4 regions of the Peribacillus sp. V2I11 genome follow, and region 2 is predicted to be linked to each of the others. Evidence: predicted binding sites of a transcription regulator. Region 2 holds the regulator's gene; each other region holds the start of a gene.
What was found. Region 2 encodes CtsR, which represses protease genes until heat stress. Its sites were predicted from a motif close to ATGGTCAATAAAGGTCAAACA; they were not measured.

Region 1 (5,334 bases), 1.2 Mb from region 2:
AAGAAACGATCAGATTTAAGTCTGCAGATGATGAATGGTCAATCATGCAGATACTTTCCCATTTAGCTGAGGCCATTCCTTATTGGTTAGGTGAAGTGGAAAATGTAATAGCGCTTCCTGGATCCAAATGGGGGCGTGGATTGCAAGATTCAGCCCGACTGGCAGCAGTTACTGATACTGACAAACTTGCTTTTGATGATGTCATGAAGCAAGTGAAGGAGCTTAAATATAAAGTGGAAAGCAGTCTCGGGAATTTAGATGAAGAAACACTATCCAAAGAATCGCCACACCGGAATTTCGCTAAATTCGGAAACAAACCAGTTTCTTATATAGTCGATCACTTCATCGATGAGCATGTTTCAGGACACTATGATCAAATTAAGCGAAACCTTTCTAAAATCCAGTGAGGAAATGATAAAAAAAGAAAGTAGGGATGGATTAATATGGCTGAAAAATCGGAATACATGAATAGTACAATCGTAAAAGATTTTACAAAGGATATTCAGCAGTATAACCTTGGGCCGCTGTGGGAAGCCATTCCCGCTCTGATGGACCATGAACCTAAACCTCATGCCCATGCTTATTTATGGAAAGAAGAACTTTTGACAAAAAAATTGATGGAAGCAGCTGAAATCTTCACTCCTGACCGAGGAGGGGAGCGCAGGGCCATATATTTTCAAAACCCTGGCCTTACTTATCGCCAGCCTTGGGGATGGGCCTCGACAACACAAACGCTTTATGCAGCGGTTCAGCTATTGTTGCCGGGTGAAGTGGCCCCTTCCCACCGTCACTCCCAAAGTGCACTTCGTTTCATTACGAATGGTGAAGGTGCCTACTCCATCGTACAGGGAGAAAGGATCTTCATGGAAGAAGGAGATTTCTTGATCACTCCTAAAAACCTGTGGCATGGTCATGGACATGTTGGCGAAAAGCCAATGATTTGGATGGATGCCCTTGATATCCCAACCATCTATTCCATAGGTGGCACTTTCTTTGAACCATATCCAGATCGGATTGAAACGCCTAAACGGCCGGATAATTTTTCAGAGCTCCGTTATCAAGGCGGAATGGTTCGTCCAGTATCCGACCGCTATTCACAAGTGGCACCGCTTGCCAACTACAAGTGGAAAGGCACCAAAGCAGCGTTAGAAGGATTAATGAATTTCGAACCGGACCCATATGAAGGTTTCGCCGTGGAATATATCAATCCATCAAATGGCCAAACGGCCAATCCGACGATGGGGGCATGGATGCAGAAACTTCCTAAAGGTTTCCATACGAAAGCACATCGCCATACCCATTCCACAATTTATCAAGTGCACCAAGGATCAGGCTATACGGTCATTAATGGAGTGCGTTTTGACTGGTCCAAAGGAGATTACTTCGTCGTTCCGAATTGGGCCTGGCATGAGCACGTTGCAGAAGCCGATTCTTACTTATTCTCGGTAAACGACCTGCCAATAATGGAGAGATTCGATTTGGAACAGCAACAGGCATTAGACGCAAACAATGGTTACCAAAAGATTGAAAGTGAATTCAAGCCTGTTTTGGTTTAAAAATAATCGGTTTGAAACTTTCAGAATGATCCTGATGGATATATAGAATGCCAGTCGAATTAAAACGCTTACTGTGGTATTGGCCCGCAACATTGGCTAAACAACTAATTTAGGGGGAATTGATGATGAACACAGAAAAAAAACCATTCATCGTTATCGGTGGAGGAATTGGCGGATTGGCAACTGCTTTAGGAATCGCAGAAACGAAACAGTATGTAAAGGTCCTTGAACAAGCTCCCGAATTTGGTGAAATTGGTGCAGGGATTCAGCTTGCAGCAAATGCCACCAACGTATTGCAGCGTTTAGGCGTCATGGATAAAATCAATGAAATTGCAGTATTTCCAAAAAGGTTGGTGATGATGGATGCCTTTTCCGGAAAAGAGCTTTCCGCTTTGGACTTAGGTGATGTTTATAAAGAAAGATATGGAGCTCCGTATGTTGTTTTGCATCGTTCCGATTTGCATAAAGTACTGGCTGAAGCCTGTGAAAAGAACCCGTATATCGAACTGGTTACGAACCAAACAATTATTGAGACAGTAGAAAATGAAGGTGAAGTGACGGTTACTTCTGCCAACGGGTCCCAACATTCAGGATCTGCTGTCATTGGAGCCGATGGATTATGGTCCAAGGCACGGAAACTTTTTGTGGAAGATCAACCGGTCTGCTCTCAATATGTTGCATACAGGGGAGCGATCCCGATGGAAGAGGTTACGAGCCATGGTGATTTAGATGATGTATATATGTGGATTGGGCCAAACCTCCATCTTGTTCAATACCCGGTTAGAAGGGGGGAACTATACAACCAAGTAGTGGTGTTCAAAAGTTCTCATTACACGGAAGAAAACGAAAAAACAGATCAATGGGGAACCCCGGAAGAAATGGACCGTGTATTTGCCGGAACTTGTGAGCTAGTTCAGAATGCGATTTCATTCATTCAGAGGCAACGCCGCTGGCCAATGTATGACCGTTTACCAATTGATAATTGGACAAAAGGAAGAATTACGCTTACGGGCGATGCGGCACATCCGATGCTTCAATACTTGGCACAAGGGGCTTGCCAGGCTTTGGAAGATGCAGCTTATTTGTCGGATATGCTTCATAAGCATGGGAATGACATTGAACAGGCATTTTTGGAATATCAAGAGGAACGCATTCCGCGTACGGCTCATGTTCAAACGAGCGCAAGAATGTGGGGGGAAATCATTCACAATACGACCGATGCAGGCATTCTGCTTCGAGATACGATCCTTGCTGGTCGCACGGACAAGGATTTCCAATTCGTCGATAAATTTCATGGGTACAATAAAACGGCCGTGAAAGCATAATCCGTTTTGTTTCATCCAAATACTGTGCTAAGGGATTTTATGCATTTTACAAATGGGCCTGCCTTTCTTCTATATGAAGAAAGGCTTTTGCCGTTTATCCTCCATGCGTCCTGCATTTTTTATAACTTTCCTTTACATGGGGAAAATTAGAAGTATAATGAAAATTATAAAGGTCAAATTTGGTCAAACTAAGCGGGGATTCGTTCATGATATAGATGAATGGGAGGTTTTAAGATGGATATTAATAAAATGACGGAGAGAACCCAACAGGCGTTCATTGGCGGCCAGGAACTAGCCAAAGATAGAGGGAATCCCGAGCTGACGGAGCTTCATTTATTTAAGACCTTAATGGAACAGGATGAAAGTTTATTAATCAGGATTTTATCGGAATCTGGTAAACCGATGAATCTATTTGATATAGAGCTAAATAAGGAACTGGATCGATTACCGGAGGTGAGCGGGAGTGTTTCCCAAGTTTACATGTCATCCTCCCTACAGCAAATTTTGACGGCTGCCGAAAAAGAAATGCAGATGTGGGAGGATGAATATTTATCTGTCGAACATATACTGCTTGCGTCATTGCAAGTCAATAAAACGAATGTAAACAGGCTGTTTTCATCACATGGAATGGATTATGATAAAGCAAAACGGGTTATAAACGATATAAGGGGGAATCAGCGAGTGACTAGTCAAAATCCTGAAAGCACTTATGAAGTACTGAAAAAATACGGCAGAGATCTCGTTGCTGAGGTTAAATCGGGGAAGGTCGATCCCGTAATTGGTCGAGATACGGAAATCCGTAACGTCATCCGGATCCTTTCACGTAAAACGAAAAATAATCCAGTGTTAATAGGAGAACCGGGAGTAGGTAAAACAGCCATCGTCGAGGGGTTGGCACAAAGGATCGTCAGGAAGGATGTGCCGGAGGGATTAAAGGACAAGACCGTTTTTTCACTAGATATGAGTGCGCTTGTCGCTGGGGCCAAATTCCGCGGTGAATTTGAAGAACGCCTAAAAGCGGTGTTGAATGAGATCAAGAAGAGTGAAGGTAAAATTCTTCTATTCATTGATGAATTACACACAATTGTCGGTGCAGGAAGAACGGATGGCGCACTTGATGCCGGAAATATGTTAAAGCCGATGCTTGCGCGCGGTGAGCTGCATTGTATCGGTGCAACGACCCTTGATGAATATCGACAATATATTGAAAAAGATCCGGCTTTGGAACGCCGTTTCCAACAGGTTCTGGTTCCTGAACCGGATGTGGGAGATACGATTTCAATTTTGCGGGGATTAAAGGAACGGTTTGAAATTCACCATGGCGTCAGGATACATGATCGGGCGATCGTTGCTGCCTCTGTCCTTTCGAACCGATATATAACGGAGCGATTTTTACCGGATAAAGCGATAGATCTTGTAGATGAAGCGTGTGCAATGATTCGAATGGAAATCGATTCAATGCCATCCGAGTTGGATGAAATCACGAGAAAAGTCATGCAACTTGAAATTGAAGAAGCTGCCTTGAAGAATGAGGAGGACCCTCAAAGCAAAGTAAGGCTTGAAGCGCTTCAAAAAGAACTATCAGAACTTCAGGATCAAGCGAATAGCATGAAATCCAAGTGGCAAATGGAGAAATCAGCGCTTCAAAAGGTGCAGGATCAACGTGAAGAGCTTGAGAAACTGCGTCATGAACTGGAACAAGCAGAGAATGACTATGACCTTAACCGGGCAGCTGAACTTCGGCACGGAAGGATTCCGCAGCTTCAAAAAGAATTGGAAGCAATGGAAGACGAATTGGAAAAGGAAAAACAGGAATCACGATTGCTTCGCCAAGAAGTCACGGAGGAGGAAATAGCCTCGATTGTTGCAAGGTGGACGGGGATTCCCATAAGCAAGCTGGTGGAAAGTGAAAGGGAGAAACTGCTTCGCCTATCTGATATCCTGCATGAACGCGTAATAGGTCAAGGAGAAGCGGTGGAACTCGTATCCGATGCCGTTTTAAGAGCAAGGGCTGGAATTAAAGATCCAAACAGACCAATCGGTTCATTCATCTTTCTTGGGCCGACGGGTGTCGGTAAAACCGAACTGGTAAAAGCTTTGGCAGAAACGTTATTCGATAGTGAAGAACATATGATTCGAATCGATATGTCGGAATATATGGAGAAACATTCCGTGTCGCGCCTTGTTGGTGCACCTCCTGGATATGTTGGATTTGAGGAAGGGGGCCAACTTACGGAGGCTGTTAGGAGAAACCCATACTCAGTCATATTATTAGACGAAATTGAAAAGGCGCATCCGGAAGTCTTCAATATTTTGCTGCAAATGTTGGATGATGGAAGGATAACAGACTCTCAAGGCAGAACAATCAACTGTAAAAATACGGTGATCATCATGACTTCCAATATCGGTTCCCATTTCTTATTGCAGTCCAACCGGTTGGATGGAGGCATTGA
Region 2 (5,334 bases):
CTGCTTTAGAAACAGCAATGACGGCCTCTTCCTGCCCAATAACACGATCATGGAGAATTGACTCCATATTAAGCAGTTTGTCTGACTCTGTTTGCGCCAATTTAGTGACTGGCACTCCCGTCCAGCTGGATACGACGTGTGCAATGTCATCCACAGTCACTTCACTGTTCTCCTGGCCTTGTTTTTCTTTCCAAGTTTTTTTCGTTTCTTCCAATTGTTCTCTTAAGCGTTGTTCTGTATCGCGAAGCGATGCAGCCTTTTCAAATTCCTGACTCTGAACGGAAGCATCCTTTTCCTTACGAACATCATCTAGCTTCACTTCAAGTTCCTTTAAATTAGGTGGCGTTGTGTATGAGCGCAGCCTAACCTTGGAACCAGCTTCATCAATCAAGTCAATCGCTTTATCCGGTAAAAAGCGATCGGAAATATAACGGTCGGATAATTTGACTGCAGCATCAATCGCTTCGTCAGTAATCGATACGCGGTGATGCGCTTCATAACGGTCACGCAGCCCCTTGAGAATTTGGATGGATTCCAAAATAGTCGGCTCATCGACTTGGATTGGCTGGAAACGACGTTCAAGCGCAGCATCCTTTTCAATATACTTACGGTACTCATCCAAAGTTGTTGCACCGATACATTGTAATTCACCACGTGCCAATGATGGTTTAAGGATATTGGAGGCATCAATGGCACCTTCTGCACCACCTGCACCAATCAATGTATGCAATTCATCGATGAATAGAATGATATTACCCGCCTGACGTATTTCATCCATAACTTTCTTTAATCGGTCCTCAAATTCACCACGGTATTTAGTACCAGCCACAACAGTACCCATATCAAGTGTCATTACGCGTTTATCACGTAAAATTTCAGGTACCTCATTATTGATAATCTGTTGGGCAAGCCCTTCAGCAATGGCTGTTTTACCTACCCCAGGTTCACCGATTAATACTGGGTTATTTTTTGTACGACGACTTAATACCTCAATGACACGCTGTATTTCCTTACTTCTTCCGATAACGGGATCCAAGCTTCCTTCCCTGGCAATCGCCGTTAAATCACGGGCTAGGCCATCCAGTGTCGGTGTGCTTGCATTTGAAGCGGCTGAACCCTGATGACCACCTGATTCATTACTGCCCAAAAGCTGTAATACTTGTTGTCGAGCTTTATTTAAACTTACTCCCAGATTATTCAATACACGTGCAGCTACACCTTCACCTTCTCGTATAAGACCTAGAAGAACATGCTCTGTCCCAACATATGAGTGACCTAATTTTCTTGCCTCATCCATGGAAAGCTCAATCACTTTCTTGGCTCTTGGGGTATAATGTATCGTTTGAGCCGTATCCTGTCCGCGGCCAATTAGATTTTCCACTTCTTTCTGAATCTTTTCCGGACCTAATCCAAGAGCATATAACGCTTTGGCTGCAATACCATCACCTTCTCGGACCAGGCCCAGTAAAATATGTTCCGTGCCAATATTATTATGACCTAAACGGATTGCCTCTTCTTGGGCTAATGCTAATACTTTCTGGGCTCTTTCAGTAAAACGACCAAACATCATAGGGAATTCCTCCTTAAGAATTTTCGTTTTGAATAAAGTTGCTGGCAATTCTCTAAGTAATGGCAGAAGCTTCTTCTTGCTCCATATCTATTACATGAAATTTAATACTCCCTAAAGAGGTCAATGACCTCTATGAGGAGGAAGATTCCGTAAAATTCAAGCGTTCCCGAATGAGTGCTGCTCGACGGATATCCCTTTCATGGGGTCTTAAAGGGCCACCTGCGTACTTTTGTAAAAATCCCGACTGTGTCAAAATCATCAACTCATTTAGAATGCTTTTAGAAATATTTTTTATATACCCAAGATCTATCCCTAACCTAACATCGGAGATACAGGTAGCTGCTTCCTTGGTCTCGATGATTCGAGCATTGGACAAAATCCCATATGAACGGAAAATTCTATCTTCTAATTGTATGTGGGAAGTCCTCGCTAATGCATCCCTCGCTGACCGTTCTTGGGCTATGATTTGTTGCACTACACTTGTTAGATCTTCAACGATATCCCTTTCCGACTTTCCAAGAGTAATTTGATTAGAGATTTGAAAAATATTCCCTAACGCTTGACTGCCCTCTCCATAAATCCCTCGAACCACCAACCCCAATTGGTTGATAGCAGGTATGATATTATTCATCTGCTGTGTAAGGACCAGGCCCGGAAGATGCATCATGACTGAAGCCCTTAATCCTGTTCCCACATTAGTCGGACAACTAGTTAGGTATCCTCTTTCTTCATCATATGCATAGTCTATGGATTCTTCAATCCAATCGTCAAGAACATTTGCAATCTTTAAGGTTTCCTTTAGCTGCAACCCCGACATTAAACATTGAATACGGAGATGATCCTCTTCATTTATCATGATACTTATTTCTTCATTTTCCGAAAGGAGACATGCGCTTTTCGCTGAATCTTCAACTAAATGAGGACTGATTAAATGTTTTTCAACAAGAACGCGCTTTTCCAGTGGCTGCAATTGGTCAATCTCCAAAAGTTCAAGTTTTCCAATCTCTGGAGTTACTTCCTCTTCGATTCTTTTTTTGACCAATTCAATGATTTTTTTAGCTTCTTCATTAGAAAAGGAGGTCGGGAAGGTAAAGTCTTTGAAATTCCTGGCCAGCCGAATCCGCGAACTCAATACAATATCGATTTCCGGCCCTTCTGCACTCATCCAGGAACTCAAGGCGTTTTCTACAAACTTTTCCAAGCTCATAATTCCTCGCCTCCCTCTTGTGCTTCATACCTTTTTTCAAGGGAACGAACCTTATCTCTTACCTCTGCCGCTTTCTCAAACTCCTCTTGATCAATGTGGACCTTTAAAACTTCTTTCAAATCCAAAATTTGCTTTCGAAGATATATGGTGCCACCAATCCTTTTTGGAATCTTCCCTATATGTGCTGTATTGCCGCTATGAACCCTCTTTAAAATGGGATCTAACTGTTCATTGAACGTCTTATAACATTCGGCACAGCCAAACTTACCAATATGGACAAATTCTTTATAAGATCGATGACAATGCGGGCAACGCCTCTCTTCCGTTTTGGGAAATGCATTTGCCTTTGTCTGTTGAATATTCGACTCCATATTCAACAATCCTGCTAATAAATTATTTATTGAAAAACCAGGTCCACCTGCATCCATGAACATTTCACCTTTTTCCTGAGCACATTTCTCACAAATCATGACTTCAGTCTTTTTTCCATTGATGATTTTGGTGAAGTGCAGGGTAGCAGGCCTTTGATGACATTCTTGGCAAATCAACGTTCATCACCTCTGCCAGTTTCATTTATATTTTAAAGTCGTAAGCATCGCAGTTAAAATTCTTGCCCTAAGCTCATCGCGGTCAGGTAGGTCGATATAAATCACCGATCTATCTATGACGCTCATCATAATCTTTGCTTCTCTTTCATTAATGACGTCTTCATTCATCAGCCTTGAAATGACTCCTTCAGCCATCGATTGAGTTACCCTGGTACCAATAAGCGATAATAATTGGTTGATAAGTTGCACGGAATCCTGTGATTCGACTTTCATGATGCGTATATAACCGCCGCCTCCACGCTTACTCTCTACAACGTATCCTCTCTCGATTGTAAACCTGGTATTGATTACGTAATTGATTTGAGAAGGAACACACTGAAATTTATCTGCTATTTCACTTCTTTTAATCTCTAAGATATCTTTTTGACTTATTTCAAGTACTTGCTTCAAATAAGTTTCGATAACATCAGATATGTTTCTCACTCAGCCTCCTCCATTCTGACTTTGACTATATTTGACTATTATTATACAAGGAATAATCCATTTTGCAACTTAAACGCACTTTCTTTCTGCATTATCCATTTTCTCCAAATTATATGTAGTTACATACCCCGTTGAACATTAAAAGTTGAAATATCTTACATAAATACCCTGAAAAGATACATGCAAAACCTGGTTTTTTTTCTTCTCTTTAAGATTTCACCACTTAAACTCTGCCCAATTCCCCTGCTTACCCATTCCTCCTCATGATATTGCAACCAACTCAAATAAGGCCAGCCCTATGCTGTCCCTAGAAATATAAAACTTTTTTTAATTACGAACATCAAAAAAGACCAGCCGGATGGCTGATCTTTTTAAATGGCTTGGCGGCGTCCTACTCTCACAGGGGGAAACCCCCAACTACCATCGGCGCTGAAGAGCTTAACTGCCGTGTTCGGAATGGGAACGGGTGTGACCTCTTCGCTATCGCCACCAAACATATCAGGAACGTTGTTCCTTCAAAACTAGATAATAAGAAGGTATTTCATTTTTTTAAAGCGTTGGTTAAGTCCTCGATCTATTAGTATCAGTCAGCTCCACATGTCGCCACGCTTCCACCTCTGACCTATCAACCTGATCATCTTTCAGGGATCTTACTAGCTTGCGCCATGGGAAATCTCATCTTGAGGGGGGCTTCATGCTTAGATGCTTTCAGCACTTATCCCGTCCGCACGTAGCTACCCAGCTATGCCTTTGGCAAGACAACTGGTACACCAGCGGTGCGTCCATCCCGGTCCTCTCGTACTAAGGACAGCTCCTCTCAAATTTCCTGCGCCCGCGACGGATAGGGACCGAACTGTCTCACGACGTTCTGAACCCAGCTCGCGTACCGCTTTAATGGGCGAACAGCCCAACCCTTGGGACCGACTACAGCCCCAGGATGCGATGAGCCGACATCGAGGTGCCAAACCTCCCCGTCGATGTGGACTCTTGGGGGAGATAAGCCTGTTATCCCCGGGGTAGCTTTTATCCGTTGAGCGATGGCCCTTCCATGCGGAACCACCGGATCACTAAGCCCGACTTTCGTCCCTGCTCGACTTGTAGGTCTCGCAGTCAAGCTCCCTTGTGCCTTTACACTCTACGAATGATTTCCAACCATTCTGAGGGAACCTTTGGGCGCCTCCGTTACTCTTTAGGAGGCGACCGCCCCAGTCAAACTGCCCACCTGACACTGTCTCCCACCCCGATAAGGGGCGCGGGTTAGAATTTCAATACAGCCAGGGTAGTATCCCACCAACGCCTCCACCGAAGCTAGCGCTCCGGCTTCTCAGGCTCCTACCTATCCTGTACAAGCTGTACCAAAATTCAATATCAGGCTGCAGTAAAGCTCCACGGGGTCTTTCCGTCCTGTCGCGGGTAACCTGCATCTTCACAGGTACTATAATTTCACCGAGTCTCTCGTTGAGACAGTGCCCAGATCGTTACACCTTTCGTGCGGGTCGGAACTTACCCGACAAGGAATTTCGCTA
Region 3 (5,334 bases), 440 kb from region 2:
GCGGTTCAAAGTTTTGAAGACCTCGGCTTTTTTTGCGTCGATAATTTGCCGCCCACGCTATTGCCAAAGTTTTTGGAGTTAATGAAGGACTCCGGGAATAAGATGAATAAAGTGGCCCTTGTCATGGATTTGAGGGGGAGGGAGTTTTTTGATTCCTTATTTCTTGCACTGGATAATTTAACGGACACAGCTGCAGTATCACCAAGAATCCTTTTTCTTGAAGCTGATGATGATTCCTTGGTCCGCAGATATAAGGAAACGAGAAGGACCCATCCCCTTGCTCCTTTAGGCCGGCCATTGGAAGGCATTAAAATGGAACGGCAACTTTTGGACGAATTGAAGGGTAGGGCTCAGTTGATCTTTAATACTTCCCAACTGAAACCGCGCGAATTGAGGGAGAAAATCGCTTTGGAATTTTCTGCGGATAAAAGTGTCGGTTTTACAGTCAATGTCATGTCCTTCGGGTTCAAGCATGGCCTGCCCATAGATGCCGACCTTGTGTTTGATGTACGTTTCCTGCCAAATCCATATTATATTGACCATATGAGGCAAAGGACTGGTATGGAACAGGAAGTGTCAAGTTACGTTTTAAAATGGAGTGAGACGCAAAAGTTCTTGGAAAAAGTGACCGATCTGCTTGCATTCATGCTTCCATATTATAAGCGTGAAGGAAAAGCACAGCTTGTTGTTGCGATTGGGTGTACAGGCGGGCAGCACCGTTCTGTAGCATTGACGGAGTATATTTCAAACCACTTCAAAAAGGATTACAGGGTTCAAGTATCACATCGCGATATCGATAAAAGTAAGGGGAAAGCAGATGTCAGTAAAAAAGAAACAACCTAAGGTTGTGATCATTGGAGGGGGAACCGGCCTTCCCGTTTTGTTGAGAGGGTTAAAGAAGCATCCGGTGGATATAACGGCAATCGTAACGGTAGCTGATGATGGTGGAAGTTCAGGCCGCCTTCGCGAGGATATGGATATTCCCGCTCCGGGTGATATTCGTAACGTACTGGCTGCGTTATCGGATGTAGAGCCCCTTGTTGAACAAATGTTTCAACATCGCTTTCAGAGTAAAAATGAGTTGTCCGGGCATTCGCTGGGGAATTTGATACTGGCGGCAATGACCTCGTTGACCGGGGATTTCGTCCATGCGATCCAGGAAATGAGTAAATTTCTTAATGTCCGCGGTAAAGTGCTTCCGGCTGCCAACCAAAGTGTGGTTCTCCATGCGGAGATGGATGACGGAACGATTGTTACAGGAGAATCCAAGATCCCTTTCTCAGGAAAGAAAATAAAAAAAGTATTTCTGTCTCCTCATCATATAAAGCCGCTTAGTGAAACTATCCAGGAAATCAAGCAGGCTGATCTTATTGTCATAGGTCCAGGAAGCCTATATACCAGCATTCTGCCTAACTTACTTGTCCCTGGTTTAGGAGAAGAGGTTGGCCGTTCCAAGGCTAAGAAGGTGTACATTTGCAATTTGATGACACAAGCCGGCGAGACGCTGGATTATAGCGCGAGCGATCATATAAAAGCGATATATGACCATATGGGAAATGCATATATTGACAGGATACTTGTTAATAATGAGGAAATACCAACCGAGATTCAGCAACGTTATCAAGCTGAATATGCTAAACCGGTCATGTTTGATGTGGAAGGTTTAAAACGGATGGGGCTTGAAATCATACAAGAACGCATTTTCAGCTATGAAGGGAATGTAATACGCCATGACACGAAAAAAGTGGCGGATTTGCTTTATAATATGCTTGTAAATGAAACAAAAAGCCACATAGTACCGTAGATATAAGCGGGGGCGGTTTTTTGATTGATAAAAATAGATTACCTGCGTTCGATTGGGGGTGAAATGGATGTCTTTTGCTTCAGAAACGAAAAAAGAGCTTACTACATTAGAGGGAAAGGATTGCTGCGGTAAAGCGGAATTGTGTGCGCTTATCCGGATGAACGGATCCCTTTCATTTTCTAATCGGAAGCTTGTTGTGGATATTCAAACTGAAAATGCTGCGATTGCCAGAAGGATTTATACGCTGCTGAAAAAAAGTTATGAGGTCCAGGTCGAGCTGTTGGTCCGTAAAAAGATGAAGCTGAAGAAGAATAATGTATATATTGTCAGGATGTCATCCGGAGGGCAGCGGGTTTTAACCGATTTGGAAATTTTAGGCGATGGCTTTGAAATTCTCCATGATATATCCGATACTATTGTTGGGAAGAAATGCTGTAAGCGTTCATACCTAAGAGGTGCATTTCTTGCGGGAGGGTCGGTAAATAATCCGGAAACGTCTTCCTATCACCTTGAGATTTTCTCACTTTATAAAGAGCACAATGATGCCCTTTGTGAGCTAATGAATAAGTTTGGATTGAAGGCCAAGACGCTTGAACGCAAGAAAGGGTACATCATTTATTTGAAAGAAGCCGAAAAGATAGCCGAGTTTTTAAGCATAGTTGGCGCCCATTCAGCTTTATTAAGGTTCGAAGATGTGCGGATTGTCCGTGATATGCGTAATTCAGTGAATCGGCTTGTGAATTGTGAAACAGCCAATTTGAACAAAACGATCGGGGCCTCATTGCGCCAGGTTGAAAATATCCATTATATCGAGGATACGGTAGGACTAAGCATTTTACCGGATAAGCTTCGGGAAATTGCGGAGCTTAGGATAGCGTTTCAGGATATAACCTTAAAGGAACTTGGGGAAATGGTGTCCGGGGGAACCATCAGTAAGTCCGGGATTAATCACCGATTACGAAAGATTGATGAAATAGCTGACAGGCTCCGTGGGGGAGAGGCTATTGCTGCGAAAAAATAAAGCTAACAGGGGAGATCAAGATGGTGGAAAAACAAGTTGAGGTAAAATTGAAAACGGGTTTGCAAGCGCGGCCGGCGGCTCTTTTTGTACAAGAAGCTAACCGCTTTCATTCAGATGTTTTTCTTGAAAAAGAAGGAAAGAAAGTGAATGCAAAAAGTATAATGGGGTTAATGAGCCTTGCCATCAGTTCTGGCGTGTCCGTGAAGTTAATCGTCGAAGGACGCGATGAAAAAGAAGCGTTAGAGGCATTGGAAGAGTTCGTTCAGCAAGAGGGTTAAAATAAAAGGGTGCCTAAAAGTGCATCCTTTTCTTTTATGATGTAAAAAAGGCTCCGGAAGTCGCTTAAGGCGATCTCCGGAGCCTTTTGGTGCATGATTATTTAGAGTCTTTTTTATCATCAAGGATGCTGCGCGTGATGACTTTGTCAATCAAGCCATATTCAAGAGCTCTTTCGGAAGTCATGAAGTTATCACGTTCCGTATCTCTTTGAAGGACTTCAATAGGTTGACCAGTACGTTCTGCTAAAATTTGGTTCAGTTTATCTTTCAAGTGAAGGATACGGCGGGCAGCAATTTCAATTTCCGTAGCTTGACCTTGAGCTCCTCCAAGTGGTTGGTGAATCATGACTTCACTGTTTGGCAACGCATAACGTTTGCCTTTTTCGCCAGCGGCCAATAGGAAAGCACCCATGGAAGCGGCCATACCGATGCATACTGTGGATACATTAGGTTTGATATATTGCATAGTATCGTAAATGGCCATACCGGAAGTGATGCTTCCACCAGGGCTGTTGATGTATAGAGTGATATCTTTTTCAGGATTTTCCGCTTCTAAAAAAAGTAATTGAGCAACAATGGAGTTGGAAACATTATCGTCAATTGCACTTCCTAGCATAATGATCCGGTCTTTTAATAAACGGGAGTAAATATCGTAGGCACGCTCCCCACGACTTGTTTGTTCGATAACTGTAGGAATTAAATTCATGTTCATTTCCTCCTTCGATTAAGAGAATCATTTTAAATTCTTTATGTATGTATGATACACTTTTTGGTCAATTTAGGTCAAACAAAACAAACCCTATAATGGATAATTTGTTCGACAATTTTCTGGCTAAGGCTCCTTCCTGATAGATTACTTTATATATTATGCCGCACAGGGATGAATTTCCACATTACCCATAATACCCAAATGACGAAGTTTTAAACCTGATAACCCTTGCAAAGGAGGCGATTCTATCATATAATGAAGTCTGTTGAAAAAATATTTTCTATTACGCCCTCGTAGTGCAACGGATAGAACGCAAGCCTCCGAAGCTTGAAATGCAGGTTCGATTCCTGCCGAGGGCATTACCAATCTTCTGCTTAATAAAGTGGGGGATTTTTTATTGGTCATTTTTAAGGTTGTTCCCTAAGATTTTTGGTGAATTTACTCGTTTTCCGTAATATTTCATCGAATCCTGGAATGTCAGTCCTGTCTTGAAAATATTCGCCCACACTATTGGAAAATGGTGATTTTTTAATAAAAGTAGTTGTTAAATTTGCATTTCTAACATATAGTATTTAAAAACAAATAAACTATTCAGAAAAAAACGTAAGCGTTTTCATGGGTTTTTGTGTAGAATTTTCTCCTGATAATGTAAAATGGAGTGGGGGAGGGATGAATCGATGAGTATGAATATGAAAGCAGGACTTTTTCAACAGCAAACATTAAAGATGGCAATGACCCAGGAGCTTATGCAAGCTATTACATTGCTGCAATACTCCTCGCAGGAGCTATCGGCCTTTTTAGAAAATAAAATGGTGGAGAATCCATTACTGTCCATAGATCAGCCAACATCTGCTTTATTTCAGCCAACTTTTGACCGGAAAAAGGGTAAACGGACTCTTAAGAATACGTATGATGCCAACTACTGGATTGAACAGATCAGTGAAGATACAATATCGCTTGAACAGCATATCATGTCACAGGTGAATCACCAGCAGCTTTCCGGTGAGCAGCAGAAGGCAATGCTGCTATTAATTCATAACCTTGATGAAAACGGTTACTTGAGGACTCAGCTGGAGGATATATGTATCCCAAGCATATCCCCGGTCGTTTTGGAAGAAAGCCTCTCAATTTTACAGCAACTCGAGCCGCATGGAATTGGAGCGAGAAATCTTCAAGAGTGCCTTTTGCTTCAGGTGAAAGCTGAAGGGGTGAATCTGCTGGCTGAATCGATCATAGAAAACCATTTCCTCGGTTTTGCTGAAAAGCGCTGGAAAGACCTAAGTAAGAAAATCGGTGTTACAATGAAGGAGATTCAAGAAGTATTTGATTATGTCCAGACGTTGAACCCGCGTCCGGCTTCACTCTTTTTTCAGGAAAAACCTTCTTATATAGTGCCGGATGTGGTCGTGGAAGTTCGGGATGGCATGCTGCTTGTCGGGAATTATGATGGTAACACACCCAATCTTAATGTGGATAAAGGGTATTTAAACCGAATGAAGAGCCATAAGGATCAGGGTGTTCA
Region 4 (5,334 bases), 2.8 Mb from region 2:
GCTGTTAGGCGTTTATATTATCCTGGCATCCTTTACACCACATAGAAGTTATACCCATTCGATTGCAGGTATCGCTTTCTTTGGCATCATTGCCTTTCAATTCGAAGCCTTTATGGGGATTGACGGAATTTTCACTACTTGTTTATTAGGATACATAAGTCATTTAGTTGCAGATTTGAAATGTTTACCATTTAATAAACGTGGGGTAAAGTTATTTCTTCCATTTTTCTCAAAAGAATTTTGACCGTGGTTTTCTCACCGCTGTTCAGACTGTAGACAAATTGGAGAAGAAACAGTTTACCTTCAATTTTTTCTTTAAAAAAAGTTCCAGCTGATTTCAGAAATCCGCACCCTTTTCGCCGACTGTCTGCCAAGTCTCTTTACTGCAAGCGTCTGAGGGGTCCCGGCTAGCCAGTTATTCGGCAGGAGTGTCGCAAATTCCTTCAATCTAGAGAGGGTTTCATTCGTATAATCAAGTGAAAAATCATGCTTTGGGGTGAAAGCATCCCGAATCTCCTTTTGCCGTCATCTGGACAGTGGTTTTCTTACCACTGTTTTTTCTATGAGGAAAAGTAAAAGTGCCTTGACAATAAGGTGAATATTGGAAACCTTATTCGACTTATTTTTATCTTTTATATGGTCATTCTTCCTATATCTACTAAATGTAGCATATTTGTAAAGATCCTATGATGCGAATGATATACCTTTTCTAGTATATTAGGTTTAGCAAATTACATCAGGGGGTAAAATAATTTGTTTAAGAAAATTGCCGTCTGATTGTCATTGGCTATCATGCTTGGAACCGCATCCTTTGCTGGGGACAAAGTGGAAGCTGCTTCATATCATACAAAAGCGATTAAAGTGGCTAAAAGTGAATTAGGTACAAAAAAAACGGGTGGCATTTCTTCTTCTGGTTTTGATTGCTCCGGTTTAGTGAAGTATTCATATCAAAAGGCTGGTAAGAATTTACCAAGAACCGCTGCTGACATATATAAAATAGGTAAGAAAGTTAAAAGCGTGCAAAAAGGTGACTTAATGTTTTTTGCACCAAATGAAGCGAAAAAACCTACACATGTAGCTATATACATAGGAAACAATGAATTCATACACTCTTCATCATCAAAAGGAGTGTCATACGCTAAAACCATAATAGTTATTGGAAGCCAAAGTATATTGGTGCGAAGCGTATATAATAGAAGAAAATCAACCTTAATGTAAAAAACTAAGAGACTTTATGAAGTCTCTTTCAGTTTGTAGACAAAAGGGGTTCGGAATTAAAAAATTCTGAACCCCTTTTGAAATTCCCTTTGAATTTTCGCCTAAAGTTAAGAGATTGGGGCTCTACGAGCCCACTATGTTAGGCCATTTTTGGACCTCGCCATGTCCAATTGGCCATCTTCTTTAAATTAATGGCAGCGAAAGTAAGCATCGCCTGCATCGACAATTTTTTAAGTCCCCTTAAAGTAGTCCAACGCATACCATGCTTTTCTTTTGCATCTGCGAATACACGCTCAATCGTTTCTTTACGTTTTGCATATATAGGTTTTACATCTTGATGATGACGCAGATGATCTGCTTCTTCCACATGTGTTTGCCAGATATGCCGTGTCACCACTTTTTGACAGTCTTTGCTTTCTGTACACCGAGATAAAAATGAGCATGTTGCACAAATTTGTTTTGGCGATTTGTACTCGCGATAGCCCTCTTTATTTGTTGTTGAGTACTTTAAAGTTTCGCCCGAAGGGCAAAGGTAACAATCAAAATGTTCATCGTATACATAGTCCTGTTTGCGGAAAAATCCTTCTTTGGTGCGAGGACGTGTATAAGGTAAAGCCGGTATGATTTCTTTGTTAAATAGGTAGCTTGTAATCGCTGGTGTTTTATAAGCTGCATCTGCGGCAACGGCTTCCGGTTTTCCAACTTTCTCAATCACTTGTTCAACTAGTGGCTCTAGGATCTGACTGTCATGTGTATTTCCAGGTGTTACAATCGTTCCCAATACAAAACCGTTGCGGTCTGCGGCCGCGTGGAATGAATAGGCAAACTGTTTTGTTCGTTCATCTTTCACATAGTAGCCACTCTCAGAATCCGTTGTACTTTCTTTAATTGCTTTGGTCTCTTCTTTATCAAATTTATCTGGTGGAAAAGGCTTTTTTCCATGGTTTTCACGATCTTGATTTGAAGACGTCCTTGATACGCTCGTGTTCTTTACGAACGATTTTCTTTTCAAATTTCCGTTTATTCGCACTGGCTTTCACATGTGTGGAATCCACGAAAACGTGTTCAGCACTTATTGACTTTTTATTAGCAGCTGTCATTAAAATGCGATAGAAAATCTGTTCAAATAGGTCTGTATCTTTAAAGCGTCGCTCATAATTTTTCCCGAACGTAGAGAAATGAGGTACTTTATCATGGAAACCATAGCCTAAGAACCAACGGTAAGCCATATTGGTTTCAACTTCTTCAATCGTTTTACGCATGGAACGAATACCGAAGGTATATTGAATGAAAGTCAGTTTAACTAAAATAACTGGATCAATACTTGGGCGTCCTACCTCTGAATACATATCTTTCACCAAGTCATAAATGAAAGTGAAGTCAATGGCAGCCTCCATTTTACGAACCAAATGGTTCGGTGGCACCAGTTGATCTAAAGTAATCATTTCAAGTTGATCTCGCTGAATAGAATCATGTTTAGAAAGCATCCTCATCACTTCAAGTTTTAATACTTCTATTTTAAAACAAAAATGACTCCAGGCAAAAGTGTTCTATCTAAAAGGTAAGACAAAGTTGATTGGAACGGAAGGTACGAGACTCCTGCGGGAAAAGCGCGTCTAGGGGAGACCCCGCAGGCGAAAGCCGAGGAGGCTCCCCGACCGCCCGCGGAAAGCGAGTGCCTGGAGTGGAAATCAACGTCCAAATTGTACAAGCCATAAAAATAGACAAACTCGATTTTCATCGAGTTTGTCTACAGTCTGTAAGAGACTTTATGAAGTCTCTTTTTTTGTTTTTGAAATAGAAGAGGCATATGGATAAGATCCTTGATTATTCCTGAAAAAGGGTGTACGGGTTTTTGTTAATAGGTTTAGGTTATGGTTAGTCCTGAACTGGGTAATCAATAATAACTGAATATACTAAGAGGCATACATAGAATCTTTTTATTTGACTGGAAATGGATAGTTTAATATGCTTAGCAAACCAATCCCGGGTAATTTCTATTTTTTAAAATTCCCGGACAAAATTATTGAAAGTCAAAGAAGGTCAATGTATAATGAAATCAGAAAGTCAAAGAAGGTCAAAGATTTTTTAATTAAATAATTTTAAAGGAGGAGTACTACATGCTTTGTGAAAAATGCCATGTAAACCAAGCTAATGTTCAAGTTCACCTAAATATGAATGGTCAGGAGCATGATTTGAAACTGTGCTCCACTTGTTATAAAGAAGAGCGAAACAAACTTGGAGCAGCAATGGGCGGAATGGATATAGGGAAATTCCAATATAACGGATCTCCAAATTCATTCAATCCATTTAATTATAATGATGTACCAAAACCGGATTCAGCCGAACATGGCGAGGAAGGAGGATTGCTTGAGGAGTATGGCCGCAATTTGACCGATGCCGCTAAAGCAGGACTCATTGATCCGGTTATCGGAAGAAGTGAAGAAATCAAACGCGTCATTGAAGTTTTAAATAGACGCAATAAAAATAATCCAGTTTTAATTGGTGAACCTGGTGTCGGTAAAACAGCCATTGCTGAAGGTCTTGCATTAGCGATAGTTGAAGGTTCAGTGCCTGTTAAATTACGCAATAAGCTTGTATATATGCTTGATGTAGCGTCCCTTGTTTCGAATACTGGAATTAGAGGGCAATTCGAAGAACGAATGAAGCAATTGATCAGCGAATTACAGGAAAGAAAAAATGTCATTTTATTCATCGATGAAATTCATCAACTTGTGGGAGCGGGTTCAGCCGAAGGATCAATGGATGCAGGAAATATCCTGAAGCCTGCACTTGCACGCGGCGAACTTCAGCTTGTCGGAGCAACCACTTTATCCGAATATAGGAAAATTGAAAAAGATGGTGCCCTTGAAAGACGCTTCCAGCCTGTACACGTTAATGAGCCGACAACGGCTGAGGCATTGGTCATCTTACGTGGTTTAAAAGATAGTTATGAATCTTATCATGGTGTAACATATAGTGAGGAAGCCCTAAAAGCGGCTGTTGAACTCTCGAACCGCTACATTCAAGACCGCTTCCTGCCTGACAAAGCAATAGACTTGATGGATGAAGCTGGTTCCAAATTGAATTTGACCATCGAAGACGGCCAGGTAGAAAACATGAAAAAGCGTCTGGCGCAAATTTATAAAGAAAAAGAAATGGCTTTAAAAGAAGAAGCATATGAAAAAGCTGCCGTTCTTCGTGATGAAGAAGAAAAACTGGAAAAGTCATTGCAGGCTGGGGAAGATGCAATTAAGCCAACCGTTACCGTTGAGGACATTCAAAATATCATCGAACAAAAGACTGGTATACCTGTAGGTAAGCTTCAAGAAGATGAGCAAGCAAGAATGGTTCATCTCCAAGCGGAGCTGATGAAAAAAGTAATCGGGCAGGAAGAGGCTGTCAAAAAGGTTTCCAAGGCCGTTCGAAGAAGTCGTGCCGGGTTAAAATCCAAAAATCGTCCTACCGGTTCTTTCCTTTTCGTTGGTCCGACAGGAGTCGGTAAAACCGAATTGGCGAAAACTCTTGCTGAGGAATTGTTCGGGGACAAGGAAGCGATGATTCGTCTTGACATGAGTGAATTCATGGAGAAACACAGTGTTTCTAAATTAATCGGTTCTCCTCCTGGATATGTAGGACATGAGGAAGCTGGACAATTGACGGAAAAAGTTCGCCGCAAGCCTTATAGTATCATCTTATTGGATGAAATCGAAAAGGCACATCCGGATGTAATGCATATGTTCTTACAAATCATGGAAGATGGCCGCTTAACCGACAGTCAAGGCCGGACCGTTACTTTTAAAGATACCGTGATCATCATGACCAGTAATGCTGGAGTCGGTGAGAAACAAAAAGTAATGGGATTCGGTACAAGTTCAGCTGTGGAAGAAGCTTCAATCCTACAATCTTTAGGCAGCTTCTTCAAACCGGAATTCCTGAACCGATTCGATAGCATCATTGAATTCTCGTCATTGAAGAAAAAAGATCTTCTGCAAATCGTTGATATCATGATTCAGGAGCTTGACGAAACACTTGCTGCAAATGGTTTATCTTTAGATGTAACTAATGAAGCTAAACAAAGGCTAATTGAACTCGGATATCACCCAACTTTCGGGG

Region 1: a site for CtsR is predicted at 3,051-3,071, ahead of clpB (ATP-dependent chaperone ClpB). Genes of this name have one in related genera too.
Region 3: a site for CtsR is predicted at 3,873-3,893, ahead of clpP (ATP-dependent Clp endopeptidase proteolytic subunit ClpP). Genes of this name have one in related genera too.
Region 4: a site for CtsR is predicted at 3,282-3,302, ahead of QFZ73_RS24750 (ATP-dependent Clp protease ATP-binding subunit). Genes of this name have one in related genera too.

Annotation. Positions count from the first base shown of each region.
Region 1 covers NZ_JAUSYW010000001.1:1,008,811-1,014,144, reverse strand. Annotated here, with positions in the region: gene QFZ73_RS04915 (DinB family protein) at 1-407, shown strand, start outside; gene QFZ73_RS04910 (cupin domain-containing protein) at 444-1,556, shown strand; gene QFZ73_RS04905 (FAD-dependent monooxygenase) at 1,682-2,881, shown strand; gene clpB (ATP-dependent chaperone ClpB) at 3,116-5,334, shown strand, end outside.
Region 2 covers NZ_JAUSYW010000001.1:2,234,917-2,240,250, forward strand. Annotated here, with positions in the region: gene clpC (ATP-dependent protease ATP-binding subunit ClpC) at 1-1,570, opposite strand, end outside; gene mcsB (protein-arginine kinase McsB) at 1,701-2,777, opposite strand; gene mcsA (protein-arginine kinase activator protein McsA) at 2,774-3,325, opposite strand; gene QFZ73_RS10760 (CtsR family transcriptional regulator) at 3,347-3,808, opposite strand; rRNA gene rrf (5S ribosomal RNA) at 4,187-4,302, opposite strand; rRNA gene QFZ73_RS10770 (23S ribosomal RNA) at 4,366-5,334, opposite strand, start outside.
Region 3 covers NZ_JAUSYW010000001.1:2,677,615-2,682,948, forward strand. Annotated here, with positions in the region: gene rapZ (RNase adapter RapZ) at 1-843, shown strand, start outside; gene QFZ73_RS12885 (gluconeogenesis factor YvcK family protein) at 818-1,804, shown strand; gene whiA (DNA-binding protein WhiA) at 1,872-2,825, shown strand; gene QFZ73_RS12895 (HPr family phosphocarrier protein) at 2,846-3,103, shown strand; gene clpP (ATP-dependent Clp endopeptidase proteolytic subunit ClpP) at 3,201-3,809, opposite strand; tRNA gene QFZ73_RS12905 (tRNA-Arg) at 4,100-4,171, shown strand; gene rpoN (RNA polymerase factor sigma-54) at 4,490-5,334, shown strand, end outside.
Region 4 covers NZ_JAUSYW010000001.1:5,066,076-5,071,409, forward strand. Annotated here, with positions in the region: gene QFZ73_RS24735 (metal-dependent hydrolase) at 1-244, shown strand, start outside; gene QFZ73_RS24740 (C40 family peptidase) at 826-1,218, shown strand; partial or broken gene QFZ73_RS24745 (IS1182 family transposase) at 1,358-2,705, opposite strand; gene QFZ73_RS24750 (ATP-dependent Clp protease ATP-binding subunit) at 3,339-5,334, shown strand, end outside.